DNA from 2 places in the Caldisalinibacter kiritimatiensis genome. Region 1 is predicted to be linked to the other one. Evidence: predicted binding sites of a transcription regulator. Region 1 holds the regulator's gene; the other holds the start of a gene.
What was found. The regulator HrcA, encoded in region 1, represses chaperone genes, less so after heat shock. The targets are predictions, from matches to a motif close to ATTAGCACTCNATANTATNGAGTGCTAAT.
Positions count from the first base shown of each region.

Region 2: groES (co-chaperone GroES) is a predicted target of HrcA. The motif match lies at 1,439-1,467, and genes of this name have one in related genera.

Region 1 is NZ_ARZA01000142.1:2,194-8,226, reverse strand. It holds gene lepA (translation elongation factor 4) at 1-1,647, shown strand, start outside; gene hemW (radical SAM family heme chaperone HemW) at 1,798-2,934, shown strand; gene hrcA (heat-inducible transcriptional repressor HrcA) at 3,137-4,183, shown strand; gene grpE (nucleotide exchange factor GrpE) at 4,265-4,843, shown strand; gene dnaK (molecular chaperone DnaK) at 4,870-6,033, shown strand, end outside.
Region 2 is NZ_ARZA01000203.1:45,333-51,365, reverse strand. It holds gene L21TH_RS09115 (DNA-3-methyladenine glycosylase family protein) at 1-142, shown strand, start outside; gene L21TH_RS09110 (DUF554 domain-containing protein) at 295-987, shown strand; gene groES (co-chaperone GroES) at 1,521-1,802, shown strand; gene groL (chaperonin GroEL) at 1,875-3,518, shown strand; gene L21TH_RS09095 (spore coat protein) at 3,609-3,881, opposite strand; gene L21TH_RS09085 (hypothetical protein) at 4,397-4,594, shown strand; purine riboswitch at 4,787-4,888, shown strand; gene guaB (IMP dehydrogenase) at 5,080-6,033, shown strand, end outside.

The sequences.
Region 1 (6,033 bases):
GGAATAACTATAAAGCTACAAACAATAAGACTTGTTTATAAAGCTAAAGATGGACAGGAGTATATACTTAACTTAATAGATACACCAGGACATGTAGATTTTAATTACGAAGTTTCTAGAAGCTTAGCGGCTTGTGAAGGGGCTTTACTTGTAGTAGATGCAGCTCAAGGAATAGAAGCACAAACATTAGCCAACGTGTATTTAGCAGTAGATCAGGACTTGGAAATAATTCCTGTTATAAATAAGATAGATTTACCAAGTGCAAGACCAGAAGAAATAAAAAATGAAATAGAGGAAGTAATAGGCTTAGACTGTGAAAATGTTCCTATGATTTCAGCAAAAGAGGGTATAAATATAGAAGATGTATTAGAGAGTTTAGTACAGATAATACCTGCACCAGAAGGAGATAAAAATGCTCCTTTAAAAGCTCTTATATTTGATTCTTATTACGATAGTTATAAAGGGGTTATAGCTTATATAAGAGTTAAAGAAGGTGCGATAAAGCCAGGTATGAAAATAAAGATGATGGCTACAGGTAAAGAATTTGAAGTTACAGAGGTTGGGATTCAAGCACCAAATCAAGTTCCTGTTGATGAATTAAAAGCAGGGGATGTAGGATATGTTGCTGCTAGTATAAAAAATGTAAGAGATGCAAGAGTAGGGGATACAATAACTGATGGAGATAATCCTACTGACAAACCATTACCAGGTTATAAAAAAGTTGTACCAATGGTTTACTGTGGGATATATCCAGCAGAAGGAGAAGATTATAATAGTGTAAGAGATGCTTTGGAAAAGTTACAAGTAAATGATGCATCATTAGTATTTGAGCCAGAAGCTTCGGCAGCATTAGGTTTTGGATTTAGGTGTGGCTTTTTAGGATTATTACACATGGAAATTATACAGGAAAGACTTGAAAGAGAATTTAATTTAAGTATAGTAACAACAGCACCAAGTGTTATTTATAAAGTTAAAAAGAAGGACGGTACAGAATTAGAAATACAAAATCCTACTAATTTACCACCCATGACTGAAATAGATTATATGGAAGAACCTATAGTCTCAGCTTCTATAATGTCTCCTACTGATTATGTAGGTGCAATTATGGAGTTATGTCAAAATAGAAGAGGTACATTTAATAATATGGAATATATTGACCAAACAAGAGTAGTTTTACACTATGATTTACCATTAAATGAAGTAATATATGACTTTTTCGATGCATTAAAGTCTAAAACTAAAGGTTACGCTTCACTAGACTATGAACTTAAAGGGTATGAACGTTCAGAGTTAGTAAAATTAGATGTCTTAATAAATGGAGAAGTAGTAGACGCATTTTCAATTATTGTGCACAGTGAGAAATCTTATGAGAGAGGTAGACACATTGCATCAAAGTTAAAAGAAGAAATACCTAGACATTTATTCCCTATACCTATACAAGCAGCTATAGGTTCGAAGATAATTGCTAGAGAAACAGTAAAAGCACTTAGAAAAGATGTATTAGCTAAATGTTATGGTGGAGATATAAGTAGAAAGAAAAAGCTACTTCAAAAACAAAAAGAGGGTAAAAAGCGTATGAGACAAATAGGTAATGTAGAAGTTCCTCAAGAAGCGTTCCTAGCAGTATTAAAATTTGATGATAAATAGAAATAATATTTGTATTTATAAGAAAAAACACACAAGAGTGTGTTTTTTCTATATGTTTCAAAAAAGTCAACCTTGAGAATCTTTCATTTTAAAGGAAGACTTTTTTATAAAATAATATTAAAGGCAATTATAAAAACAGGAGGAATATACATGAAGGAACTGGGTATATATATACATATACCATTTTGTAAGAGTAAATGTTATTATTGTGACTTTAAATCATTTCCAGACAAATTGGATTTGATAGATAATTATATATATTATTTAAAAAAAGAAATAGATATGTACTCAAGGTTATTAAAAGATTATGTAGTTAAAACTATATTTATAGGAGGAGGTACTCCTTCTATTTTAGAAGGAAAATATATTTATGAAATATATAGTTGTTTATATGGGAAAATGAATTTAAATGAATTAGAGGAATTTACAATAGAAACAAATCCTAAAACTTTAGATGACGAAAAGTTAAAAGTATATAAGGAAATAAATATTAATAGGGTAAGTATTGGTGCTCAAACATTAAATGATAAACTCTTAAAAAGAATAGGTAGAATTCATAATACAATGGATTTTTATAAAAGTTATGAATTAATAAGAAAATGGGGATTTAGGAATGTGAATGTTGATATAATGTTTAACTTGCCTAACCAAACTCTAGAAAATGTTATTGAAACACTAAATAAAGTTGCAGTTTTAGGTGTTGAACATATTTCTTTTTATAGCTTAAAACTAGAAGAAGGAACAAGATTTTATAAAGAGTATCTTAAGTCTAAACTTGAACTACCAGATGAGGACGAAGAAAGAGAGATGTATCATAAAGGTATAGAAACCCTAGAACAAAGAGGATATAGTCATTATGAAATATCAAATTTTGCAAAAGAAGGGTATGAATGCAACCATAATTTATTATATTGGAAAGTAAAGCCTTACTTAGGGTTAGGGTTAGCAGCACATTCAAATATTAATAGTATTAGATATAATAATTATAACAACTTTAAATCTTATTTTCACTCTTTAGATAAAAGGATGTTACCAATTGAAGAAAAGGAAAAAATTCACAAAAAAATCGAAATGGCCGAATACATGATACTAGGACTACGCCTTATACAAGGGATAAATAAAAAAGAATTTTATAATAGATTTGAGATAGATGTAGACGAAATCTATGGAGAGATTTTAAGAAAATTAATGGAACAGGGTCTTCTTATTACAAATAACAATAGTATTAAATTAACTAAACTAGGGCTTGATTTATCTAATATAGTTTTTAGAGAATTACTTTCATAAAAGGAATATGTTTTTGGCAAATTTTATTTAAAAGGTATTGACAAATTTAAAATTCAGTGATAACTTAAAACATAGGAATTAGCACTCGTTAACGTAGAGTGCTAATAAAGAAAATTGGAGAAAATATTTATATTCTCCCCAAAGTATACTTAAAAGTTGTGTATGACTGGGTTGTTCTTTTAAGGTGAATGGGGTGGTATATTTGAAACTTGATGATAGAAAGTTGAGAATTTTACAAGCTATAATCCACAGTTATATAACTAATGCGGAGCCAGTAGGATCTAGAACTATATCAAAAAAGTATGATTTAGGTGTTAGTTCTGCTACTATAAGAAATGAAATGTCAGATTTAGAAGAATTAGGATATTTAATTCAGCCATATACCTCTGCTGGAAGAATTCCATCAGACAAGGCATATAGATTATATGTTGATTCGTTAATGGAAGAAAAACTAATATCACAAAAAGTAAGAAATCAAGTAAGAAATCAATTATTAAGAGAAATAGGCGAAATAGATAGTCTGATACAAAATGTAGCAAAAATTTTATCACAGCTTACTAATTATACATCACTAGCTATTGCACCACAGGTGAAGCAAAGTAGATTGAAGCATATTCAATTAGTACCTGTAAATCAAACTAAAGTTTTAGTTGTAATAGTTACAGATACAAATATAATAAAAAATACAATATTTAGGGTAGATAAAGAACTTTCTTGTGACCAATTAAATAAAATATCTAATATATTAAATGAAAAAATAAAAGGACACAGAATATATGAGATAGGAGAAGATTTACAAGTAAGTTTAATGAATGAAATGTATGATTTAAGGGAAACTATTAAATCAACTATAAATAGTATAGTTCCTCTTATCAATCAATCTTTAGATAAAACAGAAGAAGTGACTTTATATGCAGATGGTGTAACTAACATATTTAATTTTCCTGAATATAATGATGTATCAAAAGCTAAATCATTTTTATCATTCTTAGAAGATAAAAACTCAGTTGTTGATATGATGCTAAAAAGTGGAGAACATGATATTGAGATAACTATCGGTAGTGAGAATAGGTATAGAGAAGTTCAAAATTGTAGTTTAATAACAGCTACTTATAGATTAAATGGAAAAACTATTGGAAGGATAGGGGTTATTGGACCTACTAGAATGGATTACTCAAAAGTAATTTCAGCTGTTAAGTCTATTGCATTAGATATGAATGAAATTTTAAATAAGTATTATATTAAATAATGACATTAAAGAGGTGTAGGATTAGTATCTTACACCTCTATAATGTGGCTTAAATGAGAAGACATTAGAGAGGTGGGGAATATGAGCGAAGAATTAAAAAATAATGACCTAGAGTGTGAAGAAAATGAAATGAAAGAAGAAGTAGATAGCAATTTGGAAGCAGTAAGGGATGAATTAGAAGAAGACAAGGAAAAGGAACTTGAGGAAGATTACAAAAAAATGTATGAAGAAAAAGTAAAAGAATTAGAAAAGTTAAATAGTAGATATTTAAGACTTCAAGCTGATTTTACAAATTATAAAAAAAGAGCTGAAAAGGAGAAGCAAAGTATATATTCTTTTGCGGCTCAAGAGCTTATTTCACAGTTGCTATCAGTAATAGATAATTTTGATAGAGCCTTAAGTACTGAAGAAAAAGATAAAAACGATAGTTTTTATCAAGGTGTAGAAATGGTGTATAAGCAATTAATTGATATTTTAGGTAAAAATGGACTTGAAGAAATAAAAGCATTAGGGGAAAAATTTGACCCTAACCTTCATCATGGTGTAGCTCAAGAGGAATCAGATGAGCATGAAGAAGGTACAATTATAGAAGTATTCCAAAAAGGGTATAAACTAAATGATAAGGTTATTAGACCAAGCATGGTAAAAATATCAAAATAAATATAATACATAAGGAGGATTGAAAAATGAGTAAAATAATAGGAATTGACTTAGGAACAACTAACTCATGTGTTGCTGTAATGGAAGGTGGAGAACCTGTAGTTATTCCAAATGCAGAAGGTAATAGAACAACTCCTTCTATAGTAGCTTTTACTAAGGATGGAGAAAGATTAGTTGGTGAAACTGCAAAAAGACAGGCTATAACAAATCCAGATAGAACAATAATTTCGATAAAAAGACATATGGGTACAGACCATAAAGTTACAATTGATGGTAGAGAGTATACACCACAAGATATTTCAGCAATGATTTTACAAAAGCTTAAAGCTGATGCTGAAAGTTATCTTGGTGAAGAAGTCACAGATGCTGTAATTACTGTTCCAGCATATTTTACAGATAGTCAAAGGCAAGCTACTAAAGATGCAGGTAAGATAGCAGGACTAAACGTAAGAAGAATTATCAACGAACCTACAGCAGCATCATTAGCATATGGTATTGATAAAGAAGAAGTACATCAAAAAATATTAGTATTTGACTTAGGTGGAGGTACATTTGACGTTTCTATATTAGAACTAGGAGATGGAGTTTTCGAAGTTATAGCAACAAATGGTAACAATCACCTAGGTGGAGACGATTTTGACCAAGCAATTATTGATTACTTAGCAGAAGAATTTAAAAAAGAAAATGGAATAGATTTAAGACAAGATAAAATGGCTCTTCAAAGATTAAAAGAGGCAGCAGAAAAAGCTAAAAAAGAGCTATCAAGTGTAATGACAACTAATATTAATTTACCATTTATTACTGCTACACAAGAAGGTCCTAAGCATTTAGATATTACTTTATCTAGAGCTAAGTTTAATGAATTAACTGCACATTTAGTAGAAAAAACATTAGAACCTACTAGATTGGCATTAAATGATGCAGGATTAAGCCCAACAGACATTGATAAAGTAATACTAGTTGGTGGTTCAACAAGAATTCCAGCAGTTCAAGAAGCAGTTAAAAAACTAACAGGAAAGGACCCTCATAAAGGAATTAACCCTGATGAATGTGTTGCACTAGGTGCAGGTATTCAAGGTGGAGTATTAAGTGGAGAAGTTAAAGATTTATTATTATTAGATGTTACTCCATTATCACTAGGAATTGAAACTTTAGGAGGAGTATTTACTAAATTAATAGAAAGAAATACA
Region 2 (6,033 bases), on a different contig from region 1:
TTTTTACTTTAAAAAGGATACTAAAATAAAGGATATTCAGGAATATGCAGAAAATAAATTTGGAGAATATAGTGGATTTGCTCAACAGTATCTATTTTATTATGCAAGAGAAAATGGAATAGGGAGGAAGAAATATAATTGAGAATTAATAAGCTATAAAAATAAAAAACATTCATATTGAAGAATTTGATGTAGCCCACAATTCATTGTGGGGTAAGGTGTGTAATTTTATATTTATTATTTCCTAAGGGCAAGAAGCTAAGAACTACGAACTGCTATAAGGGGGCTTTTAATATGCTAGGAACTATTGTAAACAGTATAGCTATCATCATAGGTGGAATTATAGGATATTTTCTAAAGCATGGTATAAAGGACAAATATAAAGAAACAATAATGCAAGGATTAGGACTCACAGTTATAGTTATAGGATTAATGGGAGCATTGAAGAGTGAAAATGTATTATTAGTAATAATTAGTATAGTAATTGGTAGTGTTATAGGTGAGGCTATGAGTATTGAGTATAATCTAGATAGACTTGGTAATTGGATCGAGGGAAAAGTGGGGAAAACTAATACGAATTTTTCTAAGGGGTTTGTTACTGCCTCTTTGGTATATTGTATAGGTGCTATGGCTATAGTAGGTGCATTAGAAAGTGGACTTACAGGTAATCATCAAACTCTTTTTGTAAAATCCATATTAGACGGAATATCTTCAATAATATTTGCATCTACATTAGGTATTGGAGTTATTTTTTCATCTATATCAGTGTTTATATATCAAGGAATGATAACTATTACAGCTTCACTAGTAAAGACTATATTGGTAGACTCAGTTATAATAGAAATGTCTGCAGTAGGTGGAATTTTAATAATGGGAATAGGTATAAATATTCTTGAAATAAAGAAAATAAAAATAGGTAATATGCTTCCAGCAGTTTTTATACCATTGATTTACCATGTAGTTACATTACTTTGGATTATAGATTAGGGTAATAGAGGGTAGAGATTAGAGTATTAGAGAATAGAGTTAGGGGAAATTGAAAAACTGAAATTATTTTATGGAAAACTCCAGCAATAGTCAATGACAAAAAGCGAATAGCTAAATACTAGATTTAAAAAGCTTTTCATTTTTTTTTCAAGAACTGAGAGCTAAGAACTAAGTAAAAAGCTACTAACTAACAAATCGACGAAGTCGATTTTGTTTTATACGTTTTTAAGTACGTCAGTTAGAACGTCATCTTTTACGTCATTTAGCACGTTTATTTGCACGCTTCTTTACCCTATTATAGCAATTGATGAAAATAAAAGAAAAAACGTGATAATAAACGATATAATAATAAATATTAGAATAATCCGAAATATAAACTAATTATGGGTAAATTTACTCTATTATAATATTTGATTCCATATAATGTATTATATAACATAGTAAATGTAGTGTTAGCACTCATTGAAAGAGAGTGCTAACAAAAGCAAGTAATAAAATTTAATATAAATATAATATACAAGGAGGGTAATCAAATGAATATTAAACCATTAGGAGACAGAGTAGTTATCAAAAAGTTAGAAGCTGAAGAAAAGACAAAAAGTGGAATAGTATTACCTAACACAGCTAAGGAAAAACCTCAAATGGCAGAAGTAGTTGCAGTAGGACCAACTATCGCTAATGACGAAAAGAAAAAAGAAGAAATAAAAGTTGGAGACAGAGTTATTTTCTCTAAATTTGCAGGTACAGAAGTAAAATTAGATGGAGAAGAGTATACAATCTTAAAATTAAACGATATTTTAGCAGTAGTAGAATAGTATAAAAGAAAGTTAATCACATATTTAATACTGGATATAACAGAAAAAATTAATTAAAGGAGTGAATAAATAATGGCTAAGCAAATTAAGTTTGCAGAAGAAGCACGTCGTGCTATGGAAAAAGGAATTAACAAACTAGCTGATACTGTTAAAGTAACATTAGGACCAAAGGGAAGAAATGTTGTTTTAGATAAAAAATTTGGTACACCACTTATTACGAATGATGGTGTTACAATAGCTAGAGAGATAGAATTAAAAGACCCATATGAAAACATGGGAGCTCAATTAGTTAAAGAAGTAGCTACTAAAACTAATGATGTTGCTGGAGACGGTACTACTACAGCTACAGTTTTAGCACAATCAATGATTGGAGAAGGATTAAAGAACGTAGCAGCTGGTGCTAACCCAATGATTTTAAGAAAAGGGATACATAAAGCTGTAGATGCAGCAGTAGAAGAAATCAAGTCATTCTCAAAAGCAATAGATAGCAAAGAAGCTATTGCACAAGTTGCTTCAATTTCAGCTGCAGATGAAGAAATAGGAAAATTAATAGCAGAAGCTATGGAGAAAGTAGGAAAAGACGGAGTTATTACTGTTGAAGAATCAAAATCAATGGGAACTACTTTAGAAGTAGTTGAAGGTATGCAATTTGATAGAGGATACTTATCACCATACATGGCAACTGATACTGAGAAAATGGAAGCTGTTTTAGAAGATCCATATATCTTAATTACAGATAAGAAAATAACAAATATTCAAGATATATTACCAGTATTAGAAAAGATAGTACAACAAGGAAAACAATTATTAATTATAGCTGAAGATGTAGAAGGTGAAGCATTAGCTACATTAGTTGTAAACAAATTAAGAGGAACATTCAACTGTGTTGCTGTTAAAGCTCCAGGATTCGGAGACAGAAGAAAAGAAATGTTAAGAGATATTGCTATCTTAACAGGTGGAGAAGTTATTTCAGAAGAATTAGGATATGATTTAAAAGAAGCTACATTAGACATGTTAGGTACAGCTCGTACAGTAAAAGTTGAAAAAGAAAATACAACTATAGTTAACGGGGCTGGAGACGAAAATGCAATTGAAGATAGAGTAAGACAAATAAAAGCTCAAATTGAAGAAACAACTTCAGAATTCGATAAAGAAAAATTACAAGAAAGATTAGCTAAGCTTTCAGGTGGAGTTGCAGTAATTGAAGTTGGTGCAGCAACAGAAACTGAAATGAAAGAAAGAAAATTAAGAATAGAAGATGCTTTAGCTGCTACAAGAGCTGCAGTTGAAGAAGGAATTGTACCAGGTGGAGGAACTGCTCTAGTAAATACAATTCCAGCAGTTGAAAAATTACTTGAAACTCTTGAAGGAGATGAAAGAACAGGAGCTAAGATAGTATTAAGAGCGTTAGAAGAACCAGTAAGACAAATAGCTGCAAATGCTGGATTAGAAGGTTCTGTTATAGTAGAAAAAGTTAAGAATAGCGAAAAAGAAGTTGGATTTGACGCATTAAATGAAAAATATGTAAATATGATTGAAGCTGGTATCGTAGACCCAACTAAAGTTACAAGATCAGCTCTTCAAAATGCTGCTTCAGTAGCTGCTATGGTATTAACAACTGAAAGTGCAGTAGCTGATATTGAAGAAGAAAATGATGCAGCAGCAGCTGGTGCAGGAATGCCAGGAATGGGTGGCGGAATGCCAGGAATGATGTAATAAAGAAAGTGGCCATTTTGGCCACTTTTTTCTATTCCTTATTATCTATCCCCTACACTCTGTTCTTTAAGCCAATAGCCAAAATCGGCTTTAGTAATACTTCTTATATTTAAAATGCCTTACAATATTGCTTATATCTTTTTCAGTAGTCTTTCTGGCATTGTTCCAACCTCTTATGTTATTGGCATGATGTATCGAAGACTGTATATCTAAGGTATTAAAAAAGCATTGAGATAATGTTTGTTTAAGCAACGGTGAGCATGATTTGGTTAATGCATCATTGTAAAGATTAGATAATTCTTTTTCTGAGGTCATAAGGTCTGATAGAAGTTCTCTTTCAGTTAAGTATTTATTAAAGACCATAGGAAGTGCCTCCTTATTTTTTAAAGTTTATATCCAAGAGTTAATAACTAAGAAGACGTTGTTGCTTTCTTGGAAGTCGACTTTGTTCAATTTTTTTCAGTAACAAGTACTAAGTACCTAAAAAAACTCAGCAGTTTTCTAAGTAGGATATAAGATTATTATAATTTTCCTTATGTCTTTTACTTGCTTTATAACATATAGTTTTTAGTTCATTGTCAAGGCACATATCACTATAAGCTAAATATTTTTTGTATAGTAGGTTTTCATAATTTAACTGATTTTGAATAAATGAGAGAGTCTGTTTGTCAAGGTTCTTATCTTTGGAAGAGTACTTCATTATATAACCTCCAAACATAGTAATAGTCTATTTTTAGGAAATGTTTAATAAAAAATTATTATTTCTATACTAATATTATGTCATAATATTTATATCAATATAGCAAGAAAAAACTGAGTTACAAGGCAATAATATAGTTCAATTTGTAAATTTGTGTAATGTTTTTGAGGTGTTATGATTGAAAGAGAAATTATTAAAAATTAAAACAAAGTATGGTAATGCAACTATAAAATTATTTTTTAACAATGGAATATTAGTTGACTATGAACCTGACTATAATGAATGTAAGGAAATTGCAAAAGGATTTAATACTTCTGTAGAAAAGGTTTACCAAGACTTGCAAGAATATGTTAAGAAATATTTACAAAGTATTTAATGTTTATTCTTGACAAATAGTTTTAGTTTTGTTAACTTATAAAAAAGTCTTCAATTTAAATAAAGACGTTACATTAGAGGATGACTTTTATGCAACACATAACGAAGATTATTTACTAATCTATAAGATGAAACTGAAAATAATCTTCTATGTGTTATAAACTAAATACTAAAAACTAAGAGCCAAGAGTTAAGAACTAAATAAAACGACCCTCATATAATTCTCGGAATATGGCTGAGAAGTTTCTACCGAGTGACCGTAAATCACTTGACTATGAGTGGATTTGTAAAGAACCTAAGTGTTTTTATATCTACTTGGGATGTTGTTGTATTACTGTCTAAAACACACAAATTCACTCAAAGAATTTGTGTGTTTTTTTTAACTACAAACTATAAACTAAAAGCTATCAACTGTGAGTTAGAACAGTATTGCATAAATTATTAAAGTAATTTATTAGTTGAATAAATGAAAGGGGAGTTAGTATAATGGAAAAGTTTTTAGGTGAAGGATTAACATTTGATGATGTGTTGTTAGTACCGGCTAAATCTGAAGTTTTACCTAAAGATGTAAAAATCAGAACTAGACTTACTAAGAAAATAAATCTTAATATACCTATAATGAGTGCAGGTATGGATACAGTTACAGAGGGTAGAATGGCTATAGCAATGGCTAGAGAAGGCGGAATAGGTATTATACACAAAAACATGTCTATTGAAGAACAGGCTTTAGAAGTAGATAAAGTTAAAAGGTCAGAGCATGGTGTTATTACAGACCCATTTTTCTTATCACCGATGCATAATGTTTCAGATGCATTAGAGTTAATGGAAAGATATCATATTTCAGGGGTACCAATAACTGATAATGAAAATAGGTTAGTTGGAATAATAACAAATAGGGATATAAGATTTGAAACAGATACTTCTAAAAAAATTGAAGAAGTTATGACTAAAGAAAGTTTAGTAACAGCAAATAAAGATATATCAATGGATGAAGCATTAGAAACAATGAAAAAATTTAAAATAGAAAAATTACCTTTAATCGATGAAAATGGTAGACTTTCTGGACTTATAACAATCAAAGATATTGAAAAATCAATACAATATCCAAATGCAGCCAAGGATGCTAACGGTAGATTATTAGCAGGAGCAGCAGTAGGAATTACTAAGGATATGGTAGAAAGGGTTAGAGCTTTAGTAAATGCTAAAGTAGACGTGGTGGTAATAGATACAGCTCATGGACATTCTAAAGGAGTATTAAAAGCCGTTGAAAAGATTAAAGGAGAATTTCCAGAACTACAGTTAATAGCAGGTAATGTAGCCACTAAAGAAGCAACTGAAGATTTAATCAAAGCTGGAGCAGATGCTGTTAAAGTAGGTATCGGTCCTGGTTCAATTTGTACTACTAGAGTAGTAGCAGGGGTAGGTGTGCCACAGCTAACA